DNA from 4 places in the Streptomyces sp. NPDC029526 genome. Region 4 is predicted to be linked to each of the others. Evidence: riboswitches for the same ligand, from Rfam matches in the RefSeq annotation. Region 4 holds a riboswitch; each other region holds the start of a gene.

Region 1 (7,708 bases), on a different contig from region 4:
CAGCCGCTGGGGCCGAGCAGGCCGACGGATTCGCCCGCGGCGACGGTGAGGGAGGCGCCCCGGACGGCGGGGGCGCGGCGGTCGTAGCCGGCGGTGACGGTGCGCAGTTCAAGCACGGGCGTCCTCCGGGGTGCGGGCCGGGACCGGGTGGTGGCAGGCGACGGACGCGGTCAGGACCGGGACGGTGGCGCAGGCCGGGGTGGCGCGGTCGCAGCGGGGGGCGAAGGCGCAGCCGTCGGGGAGGCTGCCGAGTTCGGGGGGCAGGCCGGGGATGGGGGTGAAGGCGCGCTCGGGGAGGGCGTCCAGCAGCCCGCGGCTGTAGGGGTGGCGGGGGCCGGGTGCGCCGAAGAAGGTGTCCGCCGGGGTGAGTTCGACGATGCGTCCCGCGTACATGACGGCGACCCGGTCGGCGATGCGGGCGGCGGCGGCCAGGTCGTGGGTGATCATCAGCAGGGCGCGGCCCTGTTCGGCGTCGACGTGGCGGCGCAGTTCGTCGACGGTGCGCTCGACCAGGTCGCGGTCGAGGCCGGTGGTGGGTTCGTCGGCGAGGAGCAGGGGCGCGTCGCCGATCAGGGCGAGGGCGGTGGCGGCGCGCTGGGCGAGGCCGCCGGAGAGTTCGTGCGGGTAGCGGTCGAGGTGGTCGGCGGGGAACGCGGCGCGGGCGGCTGCCTGTTCGGCGGCCTCGCGCAGGGCGTCCCGGCCGCGGACGCCGGTGAGTTCGGCGACCGTCTCCTCCACCTGGGCGCGGATGGTGCGGACGGGGGTGAGGTGGGCGGCGGGGCTCTGCGGGACGAGGCCGATGCGGCGGCCGCGGACGCTGCCGGCCAGGGTGGCTTCGTCGGCGGTGAGCAGGTCGAGGTCGCCGAGGCGGGCGTGGCCGGCGGTGCGCGCGTTGGCGGGGAGCAGGCCGAGGAGGGCGGAGGCGAGGACGGACTTGCCGCAGCCGCTCTCGCCGACCAGGGCGAGGCATTCGCCGGGGGTGACGTCGAAGTGGGCGTCGGTGACGGCGGGGACCTGACGCCCGCCGGGCATCAGGAAGCGCACGGTCAGGCCGCGGACGGACAGCACGGGGGGTGACGCGGTCACAGCGTGAGCTCCGATCGGCGGCGGGGGTTGATCCGTTCCCGCCAGACTCCGGCGAGCCCGGCGATGGCGAGGGTGGGGATGATCAGGAAGAGGCCGGGGAACAGGGTGGGCCACCACTGTCCGGCGAGCAGCGAGCCGCGGGCGCCCTGGATGAGGGTGCCGAGGCTGGCGGTGTGCGGGGGCAGGCCGAGGCCGAGGAAGGACAGGGCGCTCTCGTGCCACATGGCGTGCGGGACCATCAGGACGGCGGCGAGTCCGGCCTGGGGCAGGACGCCGGGCAGCAGGTGGCGCAGGGCGACCCGCCACCGGGAGGCGCCGCCGGAGACGGCCGCGTCGATGTAGGGGCGGGAGCGCAGGGACAGCACCTCGGCGCGCACGATGCGGGCCGTGGACAGCCAGTGGGTGAGGGCGACGGAGATCACCACGGGCCAGACGCCGGGCCGGAACATGGCCACGATGAAGATGCCGAGCAGCAGGTGCGGCACGGAGGCGATGGCATCGACGACGCGCATCACCAGCCGGTCGACCCAGCCGCCTAGGGCGCCGGCGGTGGCGCCGACGGCGGTGCCGATGACGGTGGCGGTGAGCGCGGCGACCAGGCCGACGAGCAGGGAGACGCGCAGGCCGTAGACGCAGCGCAGCAGGAGGTCGCGGCCGACGTCGTCGGTGCCGAAGGGGTGGGACCAGCTGGGCGGTAGGAGTTTCGCGGAGAGGTCGACGGCCTGCTGGTCGAGCTGGGCCAGCGGCGGGACGAGCAGTACCGCGAGGACGGTCAGGGCGACCAGCGTGGCGGAGACGCGCAGCCGGAGGGTGTGGGTGGAGCGGCGGGCGGTGCCGCGCCCGCGCGGGGCGGGCCCGGGGAGGGGGGTCTTCTCCAGGGTGGTGTCAGCCATGGGGATCACATCTCATCCAGCTTCACCCTCGGGTCGGTGAGTCCGTACAGCAGGTCGGCGAGCAGGTTTCCGGCGAGGACGGCGGCGGTGGCGAGGGTGGTCAGCGCGGCCAGCAGCGGGAAGTCGACGGCGGTGGCGGCCTCGACGGTGGCGGCGGCGATGCCGGGCCAGCTGAAGACGGTCTCCACCAGCAGGGCGCCGGTGATGAGTTCGGGGACGCGGGAGCCGATCAGGGTGAGGACGGGCAGCAGGCCGGAGCGCAGGGCGTGGCCGAGCAGGACGGTGCGTTCGGCGAGGCCGCGGGCGCGGGCGCCGCGCACGGGGTCCTCGGCGAGGGCGTCGCCGACGCCTTGGCGGACGTAGAGCGTGAACCAGGGCAGCTGGGAGACGGCGAGGACGCCGGCGGGCAGCACGAGGTGGGTGGCGAGCTGTCCGGCGGTGACGTGGTCGCTGCCGGTGTCGGTGAGGCCGCCGGCCGGCAGGACGTCCAGTTTCAGGGCGAACAGCCAGATGGCGAGCAGGGCGATCCAGAAGACCGGGGCGGCCTCCAGGGAGTACGACACGGAGGTGATCGCCCGGTCGACGAGCGAGCCGGGGCGGCGGGCGGCCAGCACGCCGAGCAGGGTGCCGAGCAGGACGGCGACCACGAAGGCGACGGCGCACAACAGCGTCGACCACAGCAGCCGTTCGCCGATGACCTCGGCGACCGGCTGGCGCATCACGGTGGACTGGCCGAGGTCGCCGGTGACGGCGGAGGTCAGCCAGTCCCACCAGCGGGCGGTGAGGGGGCGGTCGACGCCCAGGTTCTCGCGCAGCCGGTCCAGGGTCTCCTGGTCGGCGCCGAGGGCGGCGGTGCCCGCGTACGCCTTCACGGGGTCGAAGGGGGAGGCGGCGGCGAGGGCGAACGCGCCGAAGGTGACGACGAGGAGCACGGGCACGGCGAACAGGGCCCGCCGTGCCACGAGCCGTCCCATCGCCGCCCAGGGCAGGGTGCTCACTTCTTCGGCTTCCAGTCCTCGACGTTCCACCAGGGGCCGCTGGCGAAGCCGTGCTCGTGCGGTTCGGTCTGGGTGGTCAGGCCGTCCCAGTCGTCGTCGAGGACGTAGAGGTGGTCGATGTGGGTGAGGAAGGTGTAGCCGGGGTTCTTCACGAGGGCGCGCTGGAGGTCGTCGTAGGCGGCCTCGCGCTCGGCCTGGACGCGGGTGCGGCGGCCCGCGTCGAGGGCCTTGTCCACGGCCGGGTCGTCGTAGCGGGCCATGTTGTTGAAGCCGTCGCCTGCCAGGGAGGAGTGCAGGAGGGTGTACAGGCCGAAGTCGGGGTCGCCGACGCTGCCGAAGCCGGCGAGGACGGCGTCCCGCTTCATGCGGGGCTCGATGACCTCCCAGGTCCCGCTCTCGACGGTGACGTCGATGCCGGCCTGCTTGGCGTCGGAGGCGTAGGCGAGGGCGTGGTCCTGGCGGACCTTGTCGCCGGAGGGGTAGTAGAGGGTGAACGCGGCGCGGCGGCCGTCCTTGGCGCGGATGCCGTCCTTGCCGGGCTTCCAGCCGGCGTCGTCGAGGATCTTCTTGGCGCGGTCGAGGTCGCGGGGGCGCTCGACGTCCTCGGCGAACCAGGAGTCGTCGACGGGGAGGGGGCCGTAGGCGGGCCGGCCGGCGCCGTCGAGGATCTTGTCGACCATGGCCTTGCGGTCGACGGAGAGGTCCAGGGCCCGGCGGATGGCGGTGTCGCGGGTGACGGGGTGCTCGGTGGGGAGGGTGACCGCGCGGAAGTCGTAGGAGGTGGCCCGGTACGTCCTGCGGTCGTCGTCCTTCTCGAAGGTGGCGGCGAGGTTGGGCGGCAGGGTGGCGCCGTCGAGGTCGCCGGAGCGCAGCCGGGTGGCGCGGACGTCGTCGTCGGCGATGACCGCCATGGTGAGCTTCTTCACCTTGGGGGCGCCGCCCCAGTAGTCCGGGTTGGCCTTGAAGGTAAGCTTCTCGCCCTTGCGCCAGTCGGTGAGGACGTACGGTCCGGTGCCGATCGGCCGGGTGTTGAAGGAGCCGGTGTTGGGGTCCTGCTTTCCGGCCACGTGCTCGGGGACGATGGGCAGCACGGTGCGGGAGGCGAAGGCCGCGTAGGGGTAGTCGAGGGTGAAGACGACCTTGTGGTCGCCGTCGGCCCGGACCTCCTTGATGGCGTCCAGTTCGCTCTTCGCGGTGTTGTTGGTCTTGTCGTCGAGCACCGTGCGGTAGGTGTAGACGACGTCCTCGCTGGTCAGCGGCTCGCCGTCGCTGAACTTCACGTCGTCGCGGAGGGTGAAGGTGTAGGTGCGGCCGTCGTCGGCGACCTCGGGGAGGTCCTTGGCGAGGGCGGGCCGGAGGTTCATCTCCGCGTCGCGGGCCAGCAGCCCGTCGAAGATCTTGGAGTTGCCGTCCTTGCCGTAGCCGAGCAGCGGGTTCAGGGTGTCCGGCTCGGAGGGGACCCCGATCACCACGGCGTCGGCGGCTGCACCGCCGTCCGCACCGCCGCTGCCCGGTGCCGAGCAGGCGGCGACCGTGCCCGCCATCACCGCGGCGACGGCGGCGCTCCGTACGCGTCGGGTCGTCATCGAACCTCACACTCCAGTTGACCGATCATCGTTGTTGCATATTAGTTGCAGCAAGGGGCTACCCGATACCGGCTCCCCCCAGTCCCCGCGCACCCCCTCACTCCGGGGCGCGCGGCGTCCGTGCAGCCCGGGCGCCGTGCGTGCGCCCCCTGTGACCGCTTGTCACCGGACGGGAACGGGCACTACTGTCGCCACGCCTTGGTGACGGGAAATCCGGTGCGACACCGGTGCGGCCCTCGCCACTGTGATCGGGAAGTCCTGCTCCTGCCCCCACGGGCGGCCACTGGGTCCTTCGGGACCCGGGAAGGCGGAGCACGGGCGGTGGTACCCGTCAGCCAGGAGACCGGCCAAGGCGCGTCAACCATCCACGAGGTGCTGGAGAGGGTCTGCTGAGCCATGCACATAGCCGAGGGTTTTCTGCCACCGGCGCACGCGGTCGCCTGGGGTGCCGCGTCGGCGCCGTTCGTCGTCCACGGAGCCCGGTCGCTCGTCCGTGAGGTCAGGAACCATCCCGAGAGCACCCTGCTCCTGGGCGCCTCCGGAGCGTTCACGTTCGTGCTGTCCGCGCTGAAACTGCCGTCGGTGACCGGCAGTTGCTCCCACCCCACGGGGACGGGACTCGGCGCCATCCTGTTCCGGCCGCCGGTCATGGCGGTCCTGGGCACCATCACCCTGCTGTTCCAGGCGCTGCTGCTCGCCCACGGCGGCCTGACCACGCTCGGCGCCAACGTCTTCTCGATGGCGGTCGTCGGACCGTGGGCCGGGTACGGCGTCTACCGGCTGCTGCGCCGCGCGGACGTGCCGCTGATGGGCGCGGTGTTCGCCGCCGCGTTCACCGCCGACCTGTCGACGTACTGCGTGACCAGCGTGCAGCTGGCGCTCGCCTTCCCCGACCCGGGCAGCGGCTTCGCCGGCGCGCTCGGCACGTTCGGCGCCGTCTTCGCCGTCACCCAGATCCCGCTGGCGGTCAGCGAGGGACTGCTCACCGTGCTGGTGATGCGCCTGCTGGTGCGCTCCAGCCGGGGCGAGCTGACCCGGCTCGGCGTGCTGGTGACGCGGGCCGGGCGCGGGACGGCGGACGCCGCGGACCCGTCCCACCCGTCCGGCGCGTCCGGCACTTCGGGCGCTTCTGGCGCTTCTGGTGCTCCCGGCGCCTCCGGTACGACCTCCGGGGCGGTGACCCGATGAGCCGGAACGCCAGGATCAACACGCTGCTGCTGCTCGCCGTCGTCGTGCTCGCGGTGATCCCGCTGGTGTTCGGGCTCGGCGACCACAAGGAGGAGCCCTTCGCCGGTGCGGACGCCGAGGCGGAGACGGCGATCACCGAGATCGCCCCGGACTACGAACCGTGGTTCTCGCCGCTGTACGAACCCCCGTCCGGAGAGGTCGAGTCGGCCCTGTTCGCCCTCCAGGCGGCGATCGGCGCGGGCGTCCTCGCGTACTACTTCGGGTTGCGGCGGGGCCGCCGGCAGGGCGAGGAGCGGGCGTCGGCCTCCACTGCCACAGGGGCGGACGCGGGGGTCACGGCAGCCGGTCCGGGCGCGCGGGCGGACGCGGTCCCCGGCCCCGGGGACGACGCCGGCGAGCGGCGGGTCTGATCCCGGGTGCTCCCGATCGACGCGGCGGCGCACAGCAGTCACTGGCGCCGCCGCCATCCCGTGGACAAGGCGGTACTGGGGCTCGGGCTCACCGTGCTCGCGGTCTCGCTGCCGCCCTGGCCGGGCGCGGCCCTGGTGCTGGTGACCGCCGTCGCCCTGCTGCTGGGCCCGGCCCGGGTGCCCGGCCGCCGGCTGTGGCGCGCCTACCGGGTGCCGCTGGCCTTCTGCGTCACCGGGGCGCTCCCGCTCCTGGTGCAGGTGGGCGGTCCCGGAGGGTTCCTCTCCCCCGCGGCCCACGGCCCGCAGCGGGCCGCGGAGGTGCTGCTGCGGACCTCCGCCGCCTCCCTCGGCGTGCTGCTGTTCGCGTTCACCACCCCGATGTCCGACCTGCTGCCCCGCCTGGTCCGGGCCGGGGTGCCGGCGCCGCTCGTCGACGTGGCGCTGGTGACGTACCGCATGAGCTTCCTGCTGCTCGACGCCGTCCGCCGGGTCCGTGAGGCGCAGGCCGCCCGGCTCGGGCACACCACCCGGGCCGCGACCTGGCGCTCGCTGGGCGGGCTCGGCGCCACCGCCTTCGTGCGCTCCTTCGACCGGGCGGCGCGCCTCCAGGCCGGGCTGGCCGGGCGCGGCTACGACGGCACCCTGCGGGTACTGGTGCCCGAGGTGCGCGTCTCGGTGCCCTTCACGACCGCGAGCCTGGCCCTACTGGCGACCCTCGCGGCCCTGGCACTCGTCCTGGAAGGGCCGTTGTCGTGAGCGAGTGCGAACTGGTGGCCCTGCGGGGCGCGTCCTTCGCCTACGAGGACGGTCCGGCCGTGCTCAGCGGCCTGGACTTCGCGGTCCGCGAGGGGCGTGCGCTGGCCCTGCTGGGGCGCAACGGCAGTGGCAAGACCACCCTGATGCGTCTGCTCAGCGGCGGACTGCGCCCGCACACCGGGGAGTTGACGGTCCATGGGCAGCCGGTGCGGTACGACCGGGCCGGGCTGACGCGGCTGCGGACGGCGGTGCAGCTGGTGGTGCAGGACCCCGACGACCAGTTGTTCGCCGCGTCCGTCGGCCAGGACGTGTCGTTCGGGCCGCTGAACCTCGGGCTGCCCGACGCCGAGGTGCGGCACCGGGTCACCGAGGCGCTGGCCGCGCTGGACATCACCGCCCTGGCCGACCGGCCGACCCACCTGCTCTCCTACGGGCAGCGCAAACGGGCGGCGATCGCGGGGGCGGTGGCCATGCGGCCCCGGGTGCTGATCCTCGACGAGCCCACGGCCGGCCTGGACCCCGACGGGCAGGAACGCCTGCTCACCACGCTCGACGGGCTGCGCGCGGGCGGCACCACGGTGGTGATGGCCACCCACGACGTGGACCTGGCGCTGCGCTGGGCCGACGACGCGGCGCTGCTCACGCCGTCGGGGGTGCGCACCGGCCCGGTCGCCGGCCTGCTGGCCCGTACGGACCTGCTCGCCGCGGCCGGTCTGCGGCTGCCGTGGGGCGTGGCGGCCGGCCATGTCCTGCGGACCCGGGGCCTGCTGGGCGACGCGTCCGCGGGGCCG
Region 2 (7,708 bases), on a different contig from region 4:
GGCCGATCGGGTCGACGGTGCGCCACGCCGCGTCCTGGCCGACGGCGGCGTAGTGGATGCGCACCTTCCGCCCGGCGAGGACCGCGTGCCGGACTTCGCGCATGGCGGCGTCGGGTATCCGCTCGGTGTCGAGCCGGCGGGCGAGCAGGTCCGTGTCCGGGTCCAGGTGGAACCGCCGGGCCGCTGCGGACGTGCCGGAGCGGTGGGAGTCGGGGAGTGCGTCGAGCACCTTGCGCAGTCCGGAGGCGAGTGCCGGGCCGAGTCCGAAGACCTGTTCGCCGCGTGTGGACCCGGCCGCGAGGAGGGCGAGGGCTTCCTCGTGGGTGAGCCCGGTCAGTCCGCTGAGCTCCGTGCGGAAGTCGTTCAGGAGCGCGAACCCGCCGTGCCGCCCGCGCTCGGAGTACACCGGCACACCCGCCGAGGACAGGGCCTCGATGTCGCGGAGCACGGTGCGGGTGGACACCTCCAGCTCACGGGCGAGTGCAGGCGCCGTCATCCGGCCGTTCCGGCGCAACAGCAGGACGAGCGAGATCAGCCGGTCGGCGCGCATCCGAGAACCGTAGCGAATACATGACCGAGGGTGTCGTGATACGCGGGGAGGCTGGTCCACATCACGCGGGGGGCGGCCGGGCCGGCTCCATGGGCGTGGAACATCACGTGTGGAAAAGGGAGTTGGTAGATCGATGGAGCGTTCGACGGTGAACCCGTGGCCGTGGTCGGTACCTCTCGGATACAGCCAGGGAGAACTCGTTTCGGGGCACACCCGGACCCTGTACTGCTCCGGTCAGGGCGCGATGGGCGACGACGGCACACCACGTCACGTGGACGACATGGCGGGGCAGTTGACGCTGGCCCTCGACAACCTGGAAGCCGTGCTGACCCAGGGAGGCATGTCGCTCACGGAACTGGTCAGGCTGAACGTGTACACCACCGACGTGGACCGGCTCTTCGAGCACTACGGAGTCCTGGCCGCCCGCCTGGGAGCCGCCCGGGTGGCACCGACCACCACGATGCTCGGGGTGACTCGACTGGCACTGCCCGAGTTGATGGTGGAACTCGAGGGGACCGCGGTCGCCTGATACCGACGCGGTCACCGATCGGTGCGGCATCGCTGAGTGACCCGGGGCGGAACGGACCCGCGCCACGGAGGTGCCGGAGGCGGCCGGGGACGGTGCGCGGTCCCGGCCCCGCCGCCCGCCCGTGTCCGGCACGAGCAACGGGGGGTTTCCGGTGCCGTCCTCCCGCGCGGGCGGGGGAGGCGACAAAAGAGCTCGCGGCGGCGTCCGTGGTCCACTAGCGTCGGTGCGGCCGTGGCCTGCGACGAGCGCCATGGCGCTTGCCGGCCGCCCGTACGGCGGCACCTCCGGACGAAAGCGGTGGGACCGTGGCGTGTCGTATCAGTGAACTGGTGTTGGGCTGCCGCGATCCCGAGGCGCTGGCACGGTTCTGGTGCGAGGTCCTGGACTTCGTCGTGCTCGACCGTGAGGGCGACGAGATGCTGGAGATCGGGCCGCGTGAGGGCTTCGGCGGCGCTCAGCCCACGATCATCCTCAGCCGCCGGGACGAGCCGGAGCCCGGCAAGCTGCGTCTCCACATCGACGTCAACCCCACCGACCGTGACCAGGACGCGGAGCTGGAGCGCCTGCTGGCGATCGGCGCGCGTCCGGCCGAGATCGGTCAGACGGGGGACGAGCAGTGGCACGTCCTGGCCGACCCCGAGGGCAACGAGTTCTGCCTGCTGAAGGCCCGCCTGAAGCCGCTGTGACCGCGCGGCCGACTGCTCGGCCGTGACGGCCTGGTTGCGACGGCCTGGTTGTGGCTGCCCGGCCGCCGGTGGAGGATAACCGGCGGCCGGGCAGTGCCGTCGCTGTGCGCGTCACGGCCTCCGCAGCGCGCCCCGGTGCTCACGGACCGCGATGCGCGCCAACTTGGTGAGCATCATGCCGTTGCGGACGGAGGCGACGTAGTCCACCGGCAGCCCGTGCATGCGCGTCCCCGGTCCCCGGAGCGGGTGCCACTCCAGCAGGAACAGGGTGTTCTCACCCCACGGGACGAGCTGCATCGCGATGCGCGCCGCCCCGAAGGGTTCCGCCCGTGCTTCCAGTTCCAGACGCCGGTGCGGTTCGCAGATCCGTACGGTGCAGATGTCGTCCAGGGTGAGCGGGCCGGCGCCGACGCGGACGCGGAGTCGCGCACCCACCTGGGGCCAGTGCGCGTCGACGCCGAGGATGCGCTGGGTCCCGGTCACCCACTCGTGGTACCGCTGACCGTCGGCCAGCAGGTCCCAGACCGTGGACGGCGGACTGAGGATCAGGCGGCGGTTGCGGGCCATGGTCACCAGGCTTCTCGGTCGGTGCGAGCTGACCGTTCTCCCGGCACGACGGTGAACGGCCGGGCCGCTTCGGGGCCCGTACCCAGGCTGGTTCGCACGCCGGTGACCTGCCCACACCTGGGCGTCCATACGGGCGGCGGCGAGGGAACGAGGCGCAGCGCGGCCCGGGCGGGGGAGAGGCGTGCGCCGCTATTCGGTCCGCGTCGGCGCGTCGTCTTCCGGATCGGGGGACCCGTGCTCGCCGAGCCAGCGGGCGAGTTTGCCACGCCGGCCGATGGCCCGCAGGCGGCGCTCCGTGGCGTCCCGGGTGTGCGGGGTGGTGATGAGCAGCAGTTCGTCGCCCTCCCGCAGCACGGTCTCCCGGTCCGGGACGAGGGTCGTGCCGTCGCGCACGATGAGGGTGACGACGGTCGGAGGCGGCAGCCTCAGCTCGAAGACGGCGACCCCGTGCAGCCGGGAACCCTCCGGGATGCCGACGGTGAGCAGGTCGGCGTCCAGGACGTCGAGGGGCGCGGTCTCCACCTGGATCTCGCGCAGCGCGCCCGTGCGGACCAGACGCAGACGCCGGGCCACCGCGGGCAGGGTGGGGCCCTGGATGAGGGTGAAGAGGATGACGAGGAGGAACACGATGTTGAGCACGTCGCGAGCCCCGTCGATCCCGGCCACGATGGGGAAGGTGGTGAGCACGATGGGCACCGCGCCCCGCAGGCCCGCCCAGGAGATGAACGTCTGCTCCCGCCAGGGGATCGGGAAGGGCAGCAGGCACAGCACCACGGAGATCGGGCGGGCGACGAACAGCAGCACCGAACCGACGACGAGCGCCGGGACGATCGCCGACGGCAGTTCGCTGGGATCGACCAGCAGGCCGAGCATGACGAACAGGCCGATCTGCGCCAGCCAGCCGGTGCCCTCGGCGAAGGAACGGGTCGCGGCACGGTGCGGCAGCTGGGCGTTGCCCAGCACCAGGCCGGACAGGTACGCGGCGATGATGCCGCTGGCGCCGACCGTGCCGGCCGCGGCGAACGCGATGATCCCGAAGCCGACCGTGGCCAGGGGGTACAGCCCCGTGGCGGGCAGGGCGATGTGCCGCAACGCGGCGGCGCCGAGCCGGCCGATCAGCACGCCGAGCAGCCCGCCGACGGCGAGCTGGTAGAACAGGTTGAGGACGAGGAGCCCGGGGCTGGACGGGTTGGTTCCCACGGTGGAGAAGACCAGGACCAGGATGATGGTCGGAGCGTCGTTGAAGCCGGACTCGGACTCCACCAGCCCGGTCAGCTTCTGCGGCAGGGGCAGGGAACGCAGCACGGCGAACACGGCGGCGGCGTCGGTGGAGGAGACGATGGCCGCCAGCAGCAGCGCCAACTGCCACTCCATGCCGAGCAGCCAGTGGGCGCCGGCCGCCGTCACGACGACCGAGATGCCCACCCCGACGGTCGCGAGCACGCCGGCGGGGGCCAACTGACGCCGGACGTCCTCCCACCGGGTGCTCAGACCGCCCTCGATGAGGATCAGTCCCAGGGCCGCGGTCCCCAGTGCCTGGGCCATCTGGGCGTTGTCGAAATCCAGGCCGATCCCGTCCTCCCCGGCGATCACGCCGACCGCGAGGAAGAGCAGCAGGCTGGGCAGGCCGATGCGGTGCGCCGTGTGGGCCGCGGCGATGCTGGCCAGCAGGACGACCCCGCCGATCAGGAGGGCGAGGTACAGCTCGGGCAGCGTCATCCGGGGGTCCTCGCGCAGTCACCCGCGACGGAACGGTTGGCGTGGCGGGGGCATCTGCGCCGCGTCACCTCGCCGCACGCGCCCGGGGGCCGTGACCCCTCCTGGTCCTCCCACCGGGTCCGGGCCCGCAGCGGTGAGCGCCCGAAGCACCCGAAGCGCGCGAAGCGCCTGAAGCGCCCGGGGTGACCGAACCGTGCCGACGGCCCGAACGGCGGCGGATGCGGAGGGCACGTCGGACGTGGCGGATGCGGCGGGCATGTCGGGTAGGGCGGATGCGGCGAGCTTGTCGGCCACGGCGGCCACGCCGGGCGCAGCGCGCGTGTCGGGTACGGAGGGAGCGGCGTGCACGCCGACCGCGGGATGCGGCGGGACCGAGGGGCGGGACATGATCGGCGGGCACCGTACGAGCGGGGCACCTCGGGCGATGGCGGGGCGCCGCCGCGCTGGCGCGGTGTCGCACGTACGCGCACGTTCCCCGCGACGCGTCGGCGCAGGCCGCTCCGCACGTGACGGGTCGACCGCCCGGCGTGGTGGCTCCGGCTGCCACGGCGGCCGTCGAGTCCGTCGCGGCCCCCGTGGTGGCCGGCGCAGCAGCCGCGGCCGTCGTGACAGCCGGAGCAGTCGTGGCCGTCGTGGCCGTCATGCCCGTCGAGGTGGCCGTCGCGGTGGTCGTCGTGGTCGGCGGTGGCGGTCATCTGATCTCCTCGCACGGTGGGACAACGATCACACCCGGGGCGAAGCAGCCTAGAACACGCATAACCGGCTGCGACAGCGGCGTGACGTGGAGGAATGCCGGCCCGCGACCGCCGCCGAAGACCAGTGTCCCTGGTGACAGGGCCTGTCGGAGGAGCCGACAGGGGTGACCGGGCGGGTGACCGGGCAGTGGTGCGTGCACCACCCACCGGAGCTGACCGGGGCACTCGGGGGCCGGGGCACACGGGTGCGATGATGACCGGTGACAGGGCGACGACGGTCCGAGGAAGCCGGTGCGAATCCGGCGCGGTCCCGCCACTGTGATCGGTGAGCGCGTCCCCAACAGGCCACTGCCCCACGGCGGGTGGGAAGGCGGGGACACCAGCTACGACCCGAGAGCCAGGAGACTCACGTCGTCGCCTCCTCGCACGGAAACCGGGGCGGATCTCCCCGGAGGAGGGGTGGTTCGGCATGCTCGTTCGCAGGGAGGACGACGATCCGGGGCAGGAACAGGTGCCTCCGCGCCCGGCCGGTGAGGTTCCGTGCCGGATCGTGGTGTGCCGGGACTGCTGCTGCGGCACGGTGAAGGTGAGCGGGGACCACGCGGCCCAGACCGCGCGTCTGCGTACCGTGGCCCCCGTGCGGGTGTCCGCCTGCCTGGACGTGTGCGACCAGGCCAACGTCGTCGTCGTACAGCCCTCCTCCGCAGGACGGGCCGCCGGAGGCCGCCCGGTGTGGCTGGGACTGGTCAACGACCCGGCCGCGACCGAGGACATCGCCGGCTGGGTGCGTGCCGGCGGCCCCGGGGTCGCCCCGCTGCCGGACATCCTGGACCTCTACACCTTCACGCCGCCGCGCCGCCGCACCCCGGGGCCACCCCGTCGACGGTGACGCACAGCCGGCAGGTCGGTCTGCCGCCTGACGCACAGTCGGCAAGACGGTCTGCCGCGTGACGCGCAGCCGCCAGGGCGGGCTCCCGTCGTGGCGGGCTCCCGTCAGGAACGTGCCCGCGAGCGCGCCCGGGGGGCATCGCACCGGACGGCGGGGGAGGAGCGGACGCCCGTTCGCGAGCGAAGGGGACCGGGCGCCCGGAGGCCGGAGGTCCCCCGACCGCCCCAGGATGCCTGTAGGTCGTCGGACCACTCCAAGTCGGTTCACCGGCACCGGATGTGGGGTCGGCACCCATGGTGAGCCGGCCCCCAGCCCTCCGCCCCGGCGGCATACAGCGCCTTCGCGCCTGGCAGGCGACCACATATCGTCCCGGCGGACGGTGTCGTAGGCGCCCATACCGGTGGGCTTCCGAGCATCCCTAGAGTCGCGTCCATCGATGACGGAGCCGCGGCGCGCGGGTCTTCGGACCCATGCCGCCCGGCTGTTCGGGGGGCGTACCGCGCCCCTGACGGAAAGGGACCGTATGGGGCTGGACAAGGCGGTCGACAGCGCGGACGAGGCCGTGGCCGACATCCACCAGGGCGCGTCGCTGGCGGTGGGCGGCTTCGGACTGTGCGGCATACCGAGCGCGCTGCTCGCCGCGCTGCTGGAGCGGGACGTGGGCGGCTTCAAGGTCGTCTCCAACAACTGCGGGGTGGACGACTGGGGGCTCGGCCTGCTGCTGAGGGCCGGGAGGATCGCCCGCATGACCAGCTCCTACGTGGGCGAGAACAAGGAGTTCGCCCGCCAGTACCTCAGCGGGGAACTGGAAGTGGAGCTGGTCCCCCAGGGAACACTGGCGGAACGCCTGCGGGCCGGCGGGGCGGGTGTCCCGGCGTTCTACACGCCCGCCGGCGCCGGCACGCAGGTCGGGCAGGGCGGGCTGCCCTGGCGGTACGGTCCGGACGGCGCGGTCGCGGTCGCGTCGCCGGCGAAGGAGACGCGCGTCTTCGACGGCCGCGAGTACCTGTTGGAGGAGGGCATCACCACCGACTTCGCCCTGGTGCGGGCGAGTGTCGCCGACCGCCACGGCAACCTGGTGTTCCATTCCTCGGCCCGTAACTTCAACCCGCTGGCCGCGATGGCGGGACGCGTCACCATCGCCGAGGTCGAGCACCTGGTGGAGCCGGGCGAACTGGACCCGGACGCGGTGCACCTGCCGGGGATCTTCGTCCAACGGGTGGTCCGCGTCTCGCCCGACGACCCCACCGCCGTCCGGCGGATCGAACGGCGCTGCGTGCGCAGCGGCCAGGAAGGCGGTGCCTGACATGGCGCTCACCCGCGAGCAGATGGCGGCCCGGGCCGCCCGTGAACTGGCCGACGGCACGTACGTGAACCTCGGCATCGGCCTGCCGACGCTCATCCCGAACCACCTGCCGCCCGGTGTGGAGGTGGTGCTGCAGTCCGAGAACGGCATCCTCGGCGTCGGTCCCTACCCGCATGAGGACGAACTCGACGCCGACCTGATCAACGCGGGCAAGGAGACGGTCACGGTCCTGCCGGGGGCCTCCTTCTTCGACTCCGCGCTGTCCTTCGGCATGATCCGCGGCGGACACATCGACGCCGCGGTGCTCGGCGCCATGCAGGTGTCCTCCCGCGGGGACCTGGCGAACTGGATGATCCCGGGGAAGATGGTCAAGGGCATGGGCGGCGCCATGGACCTGGTGCACGGTGCGCGCCGCGTCATCGTGCTCATGGAGCACACCGCCAAGGATGGCAGCCCCAAGCTGGTCGACGCGTGCGACCTCCCCCTCACCGGAACCGGCGTCGTCCAGCGGGTCATCACCGACCTGGCGGTCGTCGACATCACCCCGGACGGCTTCGTCCTGGCCGAACTCGCCCCCGGTGTCGGGGTCGAGGAGGTGCGCGCCGCCACCGGCGCCGACCTGATCGTCCCCGCCGGACTCGGGACACCGGCCGGGGTCTGACTCCGAGGGCCTGCCCGGCACGATCGTCCGACAGGCCTTCCATCCGACAGGCCTTCTAGCAGACGGCATACGGCCGCACAACCCGTCCGGGTCAGCATCGGCGACA
Region 3 (5,136 bases), on a different contig from region 4:
GGCATGCCTTCGGCTCGAAGACCTCCAGGAAAATCGTGCGTTGCTGTGACCAGACTTCCCGCCTGCGCATTTCAGCGCCAGCCAGGCTGCCGCGAAGCCACCGACCAGGCGCACGCGCGAGAAATCGTACGGAACTGATGCTGAGTGGATGCTGACTTACCTGACGTCTCATCAAGCATGTCGAGAGTCGACGGCATTGGGCCGGCTCGGGGGTAATTCGATGCCGGCTCGCAGGCGAGTGCGAGAGCGGGACGGGAGAGCCGACCAGCACGCTCCTTTACCACCCTTTCCCCTCTTCGCCATGAGCAAGGCGCGGCAGGGAGCGGGCCGGAAGAAGCGTCAGCGCGTCGACGAGGAGGGCGCCGGTGAGTTTGATGGCCCCGGCGACGGACACCGCGACCAGGACCAGCAGCACGAGGGTGAGCCGGTCGACCCGCACGCCCGAGGACAGGGCGAGTTCACGGTCGTAGAGGAGGAGCGCGATGTCTCTGCGACGCCACCAGAAAAGAGCCGGTACGACGACGGCCAGCACGACGAGCAGCCACAGGTCGGCGGTACCGACCGAGAGGATGGACCCCCAGAGCAGGGAGAAGGCGCCCGCCGCGTTGACGCCGGAGACGGCCAGCACGAGCAGGGCGGCAGCGATCGCCAGACTCATCAGCAGACCCATGGCACCTGACAGACCGTCCGGGGTACGGGCCAGCGGAGCGACTCCGGCGCCGGCGAGCGCGCAGGCCACCAGCGCACACAGCATGGGATCGAGCCCGGTCAGCAGAGCAACGGCGATGCCCAGGAGTGCGACATGCATCATCGCGAACCGCACCGGCATGATGTCGAGGCCGACGATGACGACACCGATCACCGGCAGTCCGACCGCGGCCACCAGCAGGGCGACACCCGCCCGTTGAACGGGCACGAGCTGCAGGAGCTGACCGACGTCGGCCGCGGCCAGGACGCTCACCGGACCTCCCGCAGACGTCCCGCGGCCATCTCCAGCACCCGGTCGCAGCGCTCGGCCAGAGCCCGGTCGTGGGTGACGACCACGACGGTCACCGGCAAGGAGAGCAGGACGTCGGCCGCCTCCTCCTGACCGGAGAAGTCGAGGGCGGCGGTGGGCTCGTCGGCGAGCAGGACGCCCGCCCCGGCCGCCACACAGCCGACCGCCCGCGCCAGGTACATACGCTGAAGCTGACCACCGGACAGAGTGTGCAACGGCCGGTCGGCGAGATGCCCGACCCCGAGCTTGTCGGCCGCCTCCGCCGCCTCGGCACGCGCACCGCCGCTGGCCAGCAACTCGCTTGCCAGCAAGGGAAAACGTCCGGTCGCCGGCTTCTGCGGGATCCACGCGCACGCCCGTCGCCGCCACGCCCACTCGGCAGCACTCCCGGTGTCCCGGCCACCCACCAGGATCCGGCCCGCGACATGCCGGTGCAGCCCCAGAACAGCACGCAGCAACGTGGTCTTGCCCGACCCGTTGGTACCGGTCAGCGCCACCCGTTGCCCGCGCACGACGTCGGGATCGACGTCGCGCACGGCCTCGACCCGGCCGTGCCGGCACACGACGCCCGACATCCGGACATCCAGCCCTTCCATGCCACCTCCCTGCCTCCTCACAGCAGTCGGACGGGAGAGGCGGACGGTTCCCGGGCGGGGCGAAGGATCCGCGACGGCAGCGGACTTGGCTTCCCGGACGGGCCGCGGCGCGTTCGGCCCGCGATGGCGGGGCTCGGGAATTGCGGCGCCATGGGCGCCGGACGGTGCTGGTCGAGAAGACGATCACGAGCAGGACGTCATACAACCGCTGCGGTCGGGGGTTCGGCAGACCTGGCCCGCGCCGCAGTGGCCTTTGTCCCCTTCGGCCGACGCCTGGGGACTCGCATGGCCGAACCAGCGCCGGAGAAGCCACTGGGAGCGGCGGCCACCTGGAGGGGGCGCGCCTCGGCCCGGCGGGCACCGCCGACGGGCAGGTCGGACCACATGGGTAAGGCTGTGGTAACTTCCGGACGCCAGTCGAACTCGTGGGCGTGTCCGTACACGTGCACGGGTCAGGGAATCCGGTGAGAGTCCGGAACTGACGCGCAGCGGTGAGGGTGACGGGCGGGGCAGCAGAGCCACTGGACGACGGTCACGGCCGGGTCCGGGAAGGCGTCCCGCCGGGGTGATCCCGAGTCCGAAGACCTGCTGGCGACCGATCGTCCGCACGGACCCCGCGTATGGGTCCCGACGCCTAGGAAGCCGCAACCGTGCACTTGTCACGTCCCGCCTGTTGTTCCGTCCTGCTCCTGACCGGGGCACTGCTGCTCACCGCGTGCGGTTCCGGCTCCGACTCCGGCTCGTCCCCGAAGTCCGGCGGCTCGGATGCAGGAGCCGTCACGTTCGACAACTGTGGGCAGAAGGTGACGGTCGAGGCTCCGCCGAAGAGAGCCGTGTCCCTGAACCAGGGCACCACCGAGATCCTGCTCTCCCTCGGCCTCGCCGACCGCGTGGTGGGAACCGCCACCTGGACCGACCCGGTCATGAAGGGACTGGAGAAGGCCAACGCCAAGGTGCCCCGGCTCGCCGACAACCAGCCGTCGTTCGAACGAGTCCTGGACACCGAACCGGACTTCGTCGCCTCCTCCTTCACCTCCACCCTGAGCAAGGGCGGGGTGGCCTCCCGCGAGAAGTTCGAGGAGCTCGGCGTACCGACGTACCTGTCACCCGCCGACTGCGAGGGCAAGGACAACAGCGGCGACGGCGACGGCTCACGGACCAAGCCCCTGACCATGGAGACGGTCTACCGCGAAGTACGGGAACTGGCCCGGGTCTTCGGCGTGGACGAGCGGGGCGAGAAGCTCGTCGCCCGGCTGAAGAGCCGGGTGACGAAGGCCACGGCGGGGATCCGCGCCGAGGACACCACCGTCCTGTACTGGTTCGCGAACCAGGAGTCCCCCTACATGGCGGGCTGCTGCGGCGCGCCCGGCATCATCACCCACGCGCTCGGCGCGCAGAACGTCTTCGACGACAGCACGCAGGAGTGGCCCCAGATCAACTGGGAGACCGTCGCCGACCGCGATCCCGACGTGCTCGTCATCGGCGACCTCACGCGCAAGTCGCAGACCGCCGAGTCGGCCGCGAAGAAGATCGCGTTCCTGCAGTCGAACCCGGCGACGAAGAACATGAAGGCGGTGAAGGAGAAGCGGTACGTCCTGCTCAGCGGGCAGGCCATGAACCCGACGATCCGTACCGTCGAGGGCGTGGAGAAGGTCGCCGCGGCGCTGCGCGAGTACGGGCTCGCCGGATGAGAACCGCCCTGCGGTCCTCCCCGGTCCGCCCCATGCGGGGTGCCGTCCGGTTGGTGCGCGTCGTCGCCGGCCTGGGCGCCGGGCTGGCGGTGCTCACCGCGTCCGTCGCCGTGGCCATCACCATCGGTCCGGCGGACATCGCGGTGGGCGACGTGTGGTCGGTGATCGCCTCCCACCTGGGCTGGGGTTCGACGGATCTCACGCCGATCCGCGAGGGCATCGTGTGGAACCTGCGGCTGCCTCGCACCCTGCTCGCCGCGGTGTGCGGGGCCGGACTCGCCGTGTGCGGCGCGGTGATGCAGTCCCTGCTGCGCAACCCCCTCGCCGATCCCTTCGTCCTGGGCGTCTCCTCCGGTGCGTCGACCGGCGCCGTCGCCGTGATCGTCCTCGGCGCCGGCGGCGGCGTCCTGACCGTCTCCGGCGGCGCCTTCGTGGGCGCCCTGAGCTCGTTCGCTCTGGTGCTGCTCCTCAGCCACACCCTCGGCGGGACGACCGACCGGGTGGTCCTGTCCGGGGTGGCCGCGATGCAGTTGTTCTCCGCCCTGACCTCGTTCGTCGTGACGACGGCGGCCGACGCGGAGACCACCCGGGGCGTGCTGTTCTGGATGCTCGGCTCGCTCAGCGGGGCCGGCTGGACCGAAGTGGGGCTCTGCGCGGCCGTCCTGGCGCTCGCCCTCGTGCTGTGCCTCGGCTACGCACGCACCCTGGACGCCTTCGCCTTCGGCCAGAACGCCGCGGCCACGCTCGGGGTGTCCGTCGCCCGGACCCGGTTGGTGCTGCTGTGCGTGACCGCGCTGCTGACCGCCGCGCTGGTCAGCTCGGCGGGGGCGATCGGCTTCGTCGGCCTGGTCCTGCCGCACGCCGCCCGCGCCCTCGTCGGCCCGGGGCACGCCAGGCTGCTGCCGGTCACCGCGCTCGCCGGGGCGGTGTTCCTGGTCTGGGCCGACACCCTGGCCCGTACCGTCCTCGACCCCCAGGAGGTGCCGGTGGGCGTGGTCACCTCACTCGTCGGTGTTCCGGCGTTCGTCCTGGTCCTGTACCGCACGAGGAGGATGCGATGACGACCGGCACCGAGCGGCGGGACGACGGTACCCGGCCGCCCGGCCGTGGACAGGCACCCGCCGGGCCGCACACCCTCGCTGCCGACCGCGTGAGCCGCACCCTCGACGGGCGGCTGATCGTCGACGGTGTGAGCCTCACCCCCCGGCCCGGCTCCGTGACCGGGGTGCTCGGCCCCAACGGCTCCGGCAAGTCGACGCTGCTGCGGCTGCTGTCCGGCGTCCTCGCCCCCGCCTCCGGCATCGTCACCCTCGACGGGCGTCCCCTCGGCGCCTGGGGCCGCCGCGCCGTCGCCAGGCGCGTTGCCGTCGTCGAGCAGCACTCCGACACCCTCGTCGAGCTGACCGTTCTCGACGTCGTACGCCTCGGCCGCATCCCGCACCGACGCGCTTGGACCCCCGCCACCGCGGCCGACGAGGAAGCCGTGCGCAGCGCCCTTGAGCGCACCGGCCTCACCGGCCGCGCGGACCAGCCCTGGCACACGCTCTCCGGCGGCGAGCGCCAGCGCGTGCAGATCGCCCGCGCCCTGGCCCAGGAACCGCGCGAGTTGCTCCTGGACGAACCCACCAACCACCTCGACATCCAGCACCAGCTCGACTTGTTGAAGCTGATCGTCGAACTCCCCGTCACCAGCGTCGTCGCCCTGCACGACCTGAACCTGGCGGCCATGTACTGCGACCAGGTCGTCGTCCTCAGGGGCGGCCGGGTGGTCGCTGCCGGAACCCCGGGCGACACATTGACCGAGCCCTTGATCGCCGACGTGTACGGCGTACGCACCGAGGTCACCCGCTCC
Region 4 (7,708 bases):
AGCACGTCGGCGCGTTCGCGGGAGCCGAGGGGGGCGGGGGCGAGGTTGCGTCCGGCGCGGGAGGCGGAGTAGCCGACGAAGTGCTTGAGCGTGGCGACGATCCCGGCGGACTCCAGGCCCTGGACGTAGGCGGTGCCGACGGTGCCGACGAGGTAGGGGTCCTCCCCGATGGTCTCCTCCACCCGGCCCCAGCGGGCGTCGCGGACGACGTCCAGCACGGGTGCCAGGCCCTGGTGGACGCCGACGGAGCGCATGTCCCGGCCGATGGCGGCGGCCATCCGGCGGACCGCGTCGGGGTCGAAGGTGGCGCCCCAGGACAGCGGCACCGGGTAGGCGGTGGCGCCCCAGGCGGCGAAGCCGGCCAGGCACTCGTCGTGGGCGAGGGCGGGGATGCCGAAGCGGTTGGTGGCCGCGATGCGGGACTGGGTGCGGGCCAGGGAGAGGGCGCCGAGGGCGGGGTCGACGGGGACGGTGCCGAAGGGGCGGGTCAGCTGGCCGAGGCCGGCGGGCAGGAGGGCGTCGAGGTCGACGGCCTCCTCCATGTCGTGCTGGTGGGGGGCGACTTCGCCGCCCTGGTCGGACGCGCCGACCCACACGCCGTACAGCTGGGCGATCTTCTCGCGCAGGGTCATCGCCTCGACGAGGGCGTCGACCCGCTCGGACACCGGGCGGGCGGGGTCGTTCCAGAGGGGGACTTGGGAGGTGGTCTCTACGGCCACGTTGGCGGTCACTTTCCTCCGACGCCCATCAGGCCCTGGACCAGGGCGCGACGGGCGAACAGGTAGACGAGAAGGATGGGAACCATGGACAGCACCACGGCGCCCAGCAGACCGGGGATGTCGATGCCGTGCTCGGTCTGGAAGTTGTACAGACCCAGGGTGATCACCTTGCTGGAGTCGGACTGGGTCAGGACGAGGGGGAACAGGAAGCCGTTCCACGCCTGGAGGGCGGAGAAGACCACGATGGTGGACAGTCCGCCGCGGGACAGCGGCAGCACGAGCTGGAAGAACATGCGTCGCGGGGAGGCGCCGTCCATGGCCATGGCCTCGTACAGCTCCGAGGAGATGTCGCGCATCGCGCCGCTGAGGATGAGGGCCGACATCGGCAGGCAGAACGCGGCCGTGGGCAGGATGACGCCGAGCAGGTTGTCGTACAGCCCGGCCTGGCTGATCAGGTAGAACATCGGCACGATGACGGCCTGCGCCGGGATGGCCAGGCCGAGCAGGAACAGCCGGAAGACCGCCGTCGTGGTCCGGCCCCGGCTCCGCACGATGGCGTAGGCCAGCGGCGGGACGAGCAGCAGCACGATGCCGATGACCGCTCCGGTGACGACCAGGGTGTTGAGGAAGTACTGGCCGAACCCGGCGTTGAACGCCCCGGTGTAGTTGTCCAGGGTGAAGCTGTCCGGGAGGGAGACGGGGCCGTTCTCGGCGTAGTCCTGGCGGGTGCGCACGGTCGCCGCGAACATGACGTACAGCGGCAGCCCGATGACGAACAGCCAGAGGAGGGAGCCCGCGCCGGCCAGGTAGTTCGGGCGGCGCCTCATGACACACCCTCCATGGTGCTGCGCATCTTGTCGTAGCCGGAGACCCGGACGACGATCAGCGAGATGACGGTCGCGGCGACGACCAGGGTCAGGGCGATGGCGGAGCCGGTGCCGTAGTCGAAGCTCTTGAATGCCTTGTCGTACATGTAGTAGGCGCTGATGGTGGTGTCGGTGCCGGGGCCGCCCTGGGTCAGGATGAGGACGGTCTCGAAGGTGGTCAGGCCGCCGACGATCATCAGGATCATCGAGGTGATCATCGAGTTGCGCAGCTGCGGCAGGGTGATGTGGAAGAACTGCCGGTAGCGGCCGGCTCCGTCGATCTCCGCGGCCTGGTAGAGCACCTGCGGGACGGCGCGGGCCGCGCCCTGGTAGATCAGCGTGTGGAACGGCGTGAACTGCCAGGTGCTGACGAAGGCCAGCACCCCGAGGGCGGTGGCCTGTTCACCGAACAGGTTGCCGTCGCCGAACAGCCAGGTCGCCTCGGCGGGGATGCCGAAGTTCGGGTCGAGGAGCGCCCGCCACAGCACGGAGACGGCGGTGGCGGACAGCAGCAGCGGGATGAAGTAGATCACCGACAGCACCGCGCGGTTGCGCTGGTGTCCCGCGGCCCAGACGCCGAGCACGATGCTCAGCGGCGTCTGGATGACCACGCCGAGCGCGGTCAGCAGCAGCGTCAGCCAGATGCTCTGGAACATCACCGGGTCGTCCCACAGCTTCGACCAGTTATCGAAGCCGACGAACTCGGGCGAGCCGAGTCCGTCCCAGGCCATCAGGGACAGCACCGCCACCATGACCAGCGGCGTGATCGCGAAGAGGATGAAGAAGACGGCGGCGGGCACGGCCCAGCCGAAGCCGGGGCGGCCCACTCCCGCCGTGGAGGATGCGGCCGGCCGCCGCCGGGTCCCCTTGCGGGGTCCGGCGGCGGGCGGGGCGCTCAGTGTCTTGGTGGTCATGAGCCGTTCGTCACTCGGTGGGGAGGGCCTGCATGGCCTTGATGAAGCCGTCCGCGTCGAGCTGTCCGTTGAAGAACTGCTGGATGGCCTGGTACAGCGCCGAGCTGGCCTTCTGCGGGTACGCCTGGTCCCAGGAGAGCTGGAACGAGGGGGTGTCGCTGACGAGGTCGTACTGGAAGCGGGTGTAGTCGGCGTTCTCGGAGTCGTCGATGAACTGGGAGGTGTTGGTGGTGGTCGGCAGGTTGCCGATCTCCAGCTGCGCCTTGACGAAGTCGTCGGAGTACATGAGTTCCAGGAACTCCGCGACGGCCTCGGGGTGCTTGGTCTTCTTCGTCACCGAGTAGTAGTTGTTGGTGTTGCCGGCGACGTTCTTCGGGTCGCCCTTGCCGCCCTCGACGGACGGGAAGACGGAGTAGCCGAGGCCCTTCTCGGCGAAGTCCGGGTGGTCGGTGAGCTGCTGGGAGTAGTACCAGGAGCCCATCAGCTCGAAGCCCGCCTTGCCGGAGGCCACCAGCTGGACCGAGCCGCCGTTGGTGTACTTGACGGAGTCGTAGTTCTTGCCGAAGGCGCCCGCGTCCACGAGCTCCCGGATCATGCCGAGGGCCTTCTTGGCGTCGGGGCTCTCCCAGGCGCTCGGGTCGCCACCGAGGGCCTTCTGCAGCAGTTCGGGGCCGGCGACGCGGTCGAAGAGGTACTGGAACCACATCTGGGTCGTCCAGATGTCACCGGCGCCCAGCGCGATCGGCGTGACGCCCTCCTCCTTCAGCTTTCCTACGGCGTCGAGGAGTTCGTCCCAGGTCTTCGGCGGCTTCACGCCGGCCTTGTCGAGGACATCCTTGTTGTGGAAGAGCAGGACCGGCTGGGTGCCGCGCATCGGGATGCCGTACGGCTTGCCGTCGACGACGGCGTTCTCGAAGACGGCGGGCAGGAACTTGTTCTGCAGGTCCGGGTTCTCCTTGATCAGGTCGTCCAGCGGCATCAGCAGGTCCGCCTTGACGAACGGCCGGATGCTGCCGCCTCCCCAGTTGAAGAAGATGTCGGGGGCCTGCGGAGTGCTCAGGATGGTCTGCAGCTTCTTCTGGTAGTCGGCACCGGGGATGGTGTCCAGGACCACCTTGACGTCGGACGTCTTGTTGAACTCGTCGACGAACCGCTTCTCGACCTTGTTGGTGGCGTCACCGTAGACCAGGACATGGATCGTGTCGTCGTCCGCCGAGGCACCGCCGCCACCGCCGCAGGCCGTCAGACCCAGGGCGAGAGCGAGCGTCGCCCCGCAGGCGACCATTCGGGGCAAGCGCGCGCGTGTCTTCATCGTCTGCCTTTCGAAAGTTTCGGCGTCTTCGCCGAAAGTCCATGCGGTGGGACAGTAGGACAGCGCTGATGCCCGGTCAACGGTCGTGCACCTGTTCATCCAACCGTTATGGACGCAGCCGTGGCCTATATTGGCGGCCATGCACGATGACGACGAGGTGAGCGGCAGGGTCACGCTGGCGGCGGTCGCGAAAGAGGCCGGCGTCTCGATGCCGACAGTTTCGAAGGTCCTCAACGGTCGTTCGGATGTCTCCCGGACGACCCGGGACCGGGTCGAGCGCCTCCTGAAGGACCGCGGCTACCGTCGGCGTGCCCCCTCCCCGCCCCGTTCCCCGCTGATCGAACTCGTCTTCCACGAGTTGGAGAGCGTCTGGGCGATGGAACTCATCCGAGGGGTCGACGGCGTCGCCCGGCAGAACCGGGCGACCGTGGTGCTCACCGAGAGCGGCACCCGGCACGCCCCCGCGCCGGACTGGCTCGACGGTGTACTGCGCCGCAGGCCGCTGGGCGTCGTCCTGGTCTTCTCCCTGCTCCCCGAGAGCGTCAAGCGCCGCCTGAGGGCCGCCGACATCCCGTTCGTCGTCATCGACCCGGCCGGCGACCCCGATCCCGACGTGCCCTCGGTCGGCTCCGCCAACTGGGCCGGCGGGCTCGCCGCCACCCGCCACCTCACCGACCTCGGGCACGAACGCGTCGCCATCGTCACCGGCCCCGAGGACATGCTGTGCTCCCTCGCCCGCCTCGACGGCTTCCGCTCGGCGATGGCCATGGCCGGCCTGGAACCCGACCCCCGCCTGACCCGGTTCGGCGACTTCCACGTCCAGAGCGGCTTCGAGCACGCCCTGTCCCTCCTGGAGGGCCCCGGCCGGCCCACGGCGATCTTCGCCGGCAGCGACCTGCAGGCGTTGGGCGTCCTGGAGGCCGCCCGGCTGAAGGGCCTGCGCGTCCCGGAGGACCTGTCGGTGGTCGGCTACGACGACGTCCCCCTGGCCCAGTGGTCCAGCCCGCCCCTCACCACAGTCCACCAGCCCCTGCGGAACATGGCCGAGGAGGCCACCCGCATGCTGCTCACCCCGGACGACACCGGCAAGGCCGCCCAGCGCATAGAACTCGCGACGCACCTGGTGGTCCGGCAGAGCACGGCGGAGCGGCCCGGCGGCTGACCGGGGCCCGGTAGCGCGGCGGAGCCCGGACCGCGCCACCGGGCCGGGTGAACGCCGACCACGGCCGCCAACTCACCACCGGGACAGCGGGGTCGGGGCGGACCCGGCACGTCCCGGCATGCTCCGGCGCGTCCCCGCCGTGTGGCTCGCGGCACAGTTCGCGGGCTGGCGGGGACCGGTACGGGTCTGTCATGCTTCCGTTCGACCGAGCGACGGCGGAACGAGGAAGCCGGTGTGAATCCGGCACGGTACCGCCACTGTGAAGGGGGAGCGACCCCGCCGATGCCACCGCCCGACCGGGCGGGAAGGCCGGGGAGAGCAGGGATCCCGAGTCAGGAGACTCACGCCGTCGTACCTCGCCGAACCGGGGCGGATCTCCCCGAGAGAGGACCGTGGCACTTATGTGCTCGCACGTTCGTGAGATGCCCCCGCCCCCGGCAGCCCGGACGGGCGGGACCGGCCGGACGGGCCCCTGGACACGGATGTACCGGCCGCCCGTCGGACACGTCGCATCCGTCGGACTCTGAGGACCGAACGACCGCTCCCCGCACCGGTGTTCTTCTCCTCCCCCGGTCCCAGTTCCCTGCACGGACCGGCCGGCCTCCGACCCGCTCGCGGGCAGCTTCGGGCTGCGCAGTGCACCCCGCACCGCCCTCCCGTCGACGCCCCGCCCGCGCTGCTCCCGCTGCTCGAACCCGCTCCGGGCCGACAGGAGTTCACTCCGCGTCCGGCGGCACCGGGCGAGCGGGCCGGGATCACCGCGGACGAGGAAGGCAACCGGAGGCTGCGCCACCCCGGGAGGACCCTGCACACCCGGTCCTTCCCCGAGCTGACCAGAACGGTACGCACATGGTGAACGCCACGACATGGGACCGCGTGTCCGCCGTCGGCCCCTACTTCGAGGTGACGGCCGGGCCGCGGGCGCACACGGCGGACTTCCGCCCGATGGCCGAGCTGCACACCGACGCCGGCCCGCTCGACACGTCGGTCGGGCTGGTGGGCCGGCGGATCGGCACCGACGAGCCGCGCGTGGCCGCCTCCACCCTGCACCTGGGCACGGCCTCACGGCTCTGGTCGGTGGCCCTCGCCTCGGCGGCGCTCACCGGAGCCGTCCCCGACCTCGGCCCCGAGGGGCTGTGGTGGCGCCGGACGCCCACCGGGCCGCTCGAACTGTGGCTGCCCGCACCGCACATGCTCACCGCGCGAACGGACACGGCGCTGCACCGCACCGTCGTCGAGCAGAATCTGGTCCCGCTGGCCGACACCGTCCGGCGCGTCCACGGCGTGTCCCCGCACACCCTGCGCGGCAACGCGGCCTCCGCCCTCGTCGGCGCCGCACGGGTCCTAACCGCCAGCGCACCCGACGCACCCCACCCCGTCCTCCCCCTGGTCCGCGCCCTGCTGGACCGACCACCCCTCGCCGGCGCGGGAACCCTGCACACCGGCCGCCCGCACACCCTCACCTTCCACCGCCACAACTGCTGCCTCTACTACCGCGTCCCCGGCGCGGGCACCTGCGGCGACTGCGTCCTGAACACCAGGGAGCGCACCGCATGACCACCACGGACGTGACCGTCGTCGCCACCGAGCGCCGGCGGGCCCCAGCACGTCCGGGCCCTTCCGACGGACGAGGCCACGCTCCTCGACCTGATCACCACCGTCTTCACCGACCACTGGCGGCCCCTCCACCCCCGCGCCCCGGGGACCCGTGGTGACCGCCCGAGGGCCGACCCCGGCCCCGCGCATGGCCGGATCCGGGCCTGCCCCGGCAGCGAGGACGGGTCCCGGTCGGGGCACGCGCCGGAGAGGACGTCGAGCGCACCCGTATTCTCGCCCGTCATGAGATGGTTCCGCGCACGCCGCCGAAGCGACGACGAGAAGATGACGGGCACGCCCGTGGCCGAGGCCAAGGCCCTGTACGAGGCCGGTCGTTACGCCGAGGCGGAGGCCGGGGCGCGCGCCGTGGCCCGGGGGCGCGACGACGAGTACGCGGCCGTGGCGCTGAACATCGCCGCCCTGGCCGCGGGCGCACAGGGCAACCACGCCGACGCGCTCGCCACCTACGACGAGGCGCTGACCGCGTTCCAGCGGACTTTCGGCGCCGACCACTGGCTGACCCTGAAGTTGCGCTCGGACCGCGCCCAGCAGATGACCTCCCTCGGCCGGCACGCCGAGTGCGAGGCGGAGTGCGCGGCGGTCGCGGAGGCCGCGGACCGGGGAACGGGACCGGAGATGTCCCGCCTGGCCGCGGCGGCCCGCAACGGGCTGGCCTTCGCCCTCAACGCGCAGGGGCGCCACCAGGAGGCCGAAGCGGTCGCCCGCGAGGCCCTGGCCGCCCACCGGGAACGTGACCGGCAGGCCCTGGTCCTGCGGCTCGGCCTGGCGCGCAGTCTCAACGGTCAGGCCCGCCACGACGACGCCCTCGCCGAGGCGCGGACCGCCGACACGCTGTACCGGGCCCTGCCCGCGCATCAGCGTCTCCCGGACACCGGCGCCGTCGAACTGGTCGTCGCCAACGCCCTGTTGGGTATGGGCCGAGCCGACGACGCCCGTCGGAGGGCCGCAGCGGCACACGCTGCCTGCCTGTCCTCCTTCGGCCCGGACCACCGGCGCACCGTCGAGGCGCGGGCGCTGCTGGAGCGGATCGACGGCGGGTGAGGACCGCCGGCCGGCCGGCGGGAGCGCGTGGGGAAACCGGCTTCCGCCGCCCCGCGCTCCCCCGTCACCGCCGAGAG

Evidence for each region. Region 4 has a riboswitch for cobalamin ahead of AB0F01_RS16630 ((2Fe-2S)-binding protein). Riboswitches for the same ligand answer to the same signal wherever they lie in the genome.
Region 1: another riboswitch for cobalamin. It lies ahead of AB0F01_RS20145 (energy-coupling factor ABC transporter permease); the one in region 4 lies ahead of AB0F01_RS16630 ((2Fe-2S)-binding protein).
Region 2: another riboswitch for cobalamin. It lies ahead of AB0F01_RS25740 ((2Fe-2S) ferredoxin domain-containing protein); the one in region 4 lies ahead of AB0F01_RS16630 ((2Fe-2S)-binding protein).
Region 3: another riboswitch for cobalamin. It lies ahead of AB0F01_RS31180 (ABC transporter substrate-binding protein); the one in region 4 lies ahead of AB0F01_RS16630 ((2Fe-2S)-binding protein).

The regions. Positions count from the first base shown of each region.
Region 1 covers NZ_JBEZWE010000009.1:45,658-53,365, reverse strand. The annotation lists gene AB0F01_RS20170 (ATP-binding cassette domain-containing protein) at 1-116, opposite strand, end outside; gene AB0F01_RS20165 (ABC transporter ATP-binding protein) at 109-1,086, opposite strand; gene AB0F01_RS20160 (ABC transporter permease) at 1,083-1,979, opposite strand; gene AB0F01_RS20155 (ABC transporter permease) at 1,985-2,953, opposite strand; gene AB0F01_RS20150 (ABC transporter substrate-binding protein) at 2,974-4,563, opposite strand; cobalamin riboswitch at 4,746-4,930, shown strand; gene AB0F01_RS20145 (energy-coupling factor ABC transporter permease) at 4,960-5,751, shown strand; gene AB0F01_RS20140 (energy-coupling factor ABC transporter substrate-binding protein) at 5,748-6,161, shown strand; gene cbiQ (cobalt ECF transporter T component CbiQ) at 6,168-6,917, shown strand; gene AB0F01_RS20130 (ATP-binding cassette domain-containing protein) at 6,914-7,708, shown strand, end outside.
Region 2 covers NZ_JBEZWE010000016.1:59,074-66,781, reverse strand. The annotation lists gene AB0F01_RS25765 (WYL domain-containing protein) at 1-550, opposite strand, end outside; gene AB0F01_RS25760 (RidA family protein) at 684-1,079, shown strand; gene AB0F01_RS25755 (VOC family protein) at 1,385-1,765, shown strand; gene AB0F01_RS25750 (SRPBCC family protein) at 1,877-2,332, opposite strand; gene AB0F01_RS25745 (potassium/proton antiporter) at 2,522-4,051, opposite strand; cobalamin riboswitch at 5,028-5,154, shown strand; gene AB0F01_RS25740 ((2Fe-2S) ferredoxin domain-containing protein) at 5,216-5,635, shown strand; gene AB0F01_RS25735 (CoA transferase subunit A) at 6,159-6,941, shown strand; gene AB0F01_RS25730 (CoA transferase subunit B) at 6,943-7,602, shown strand.
Region 3 covers NZ_JBEZWE010000041.1:1,388-6,523, reverse strand. The annotation lists partial or broken gene AB0F01_RS31190 (metal ABC transporter permease) at 308-961, opposite strand; gene AB0F01_RS31185 (ATP-binding cassette domain-containing protein) at 958-1,593, opposite strand; cobalamin riboswitch at 2,008-2,201, shown strand; gene AB0F01_RS31180 (ABC transporter substrate-binding protein) at 2,244-3,284, shown strand; gene AB0F01_RS31175 (iron chelate uptake ABC transporter family permease subunit) at 3,317-4,345, shown strand; gene AB0F01_RS31170 (ABC transporter ATP-binding protein) at 4,342-5,136, shown strand, end outside.
Region 4 covers NZ_JBEZWE010000006.1:99,716-107,423, forward strand. The annotation lists gene AB0F01_RS16605 (glycoside hydrolase family 3 N-terminal domain-containing protein) at 1-731, opposite strand, end outside; gene AB0F01_RS16610 (carbohydrate ABC transporter permease) at 728-1,546, opposite strand; gene AB0F01_RS16615 (sugar ABC transporter permease) at 1,543-2,499, opposite strand; gene AB0F01_RS16620 (extracellular solute-binding protein) at 2,510-3,811, opposite strand; gene AB0F01_RS16625 (LacI family DNA-binding transcriptional regulator) at 3,951-4,973, shown strand; cobalamin riboswitch at 5,154-5,337, shown strand; gene AB0F01_RS16630 ((2Fe-2S)-binding protein) at 5,823-6,530, shown strand; gene AB0F01_RS16635 (tetratricopeptide repeat protein) at 6,813-7,631, shown strand.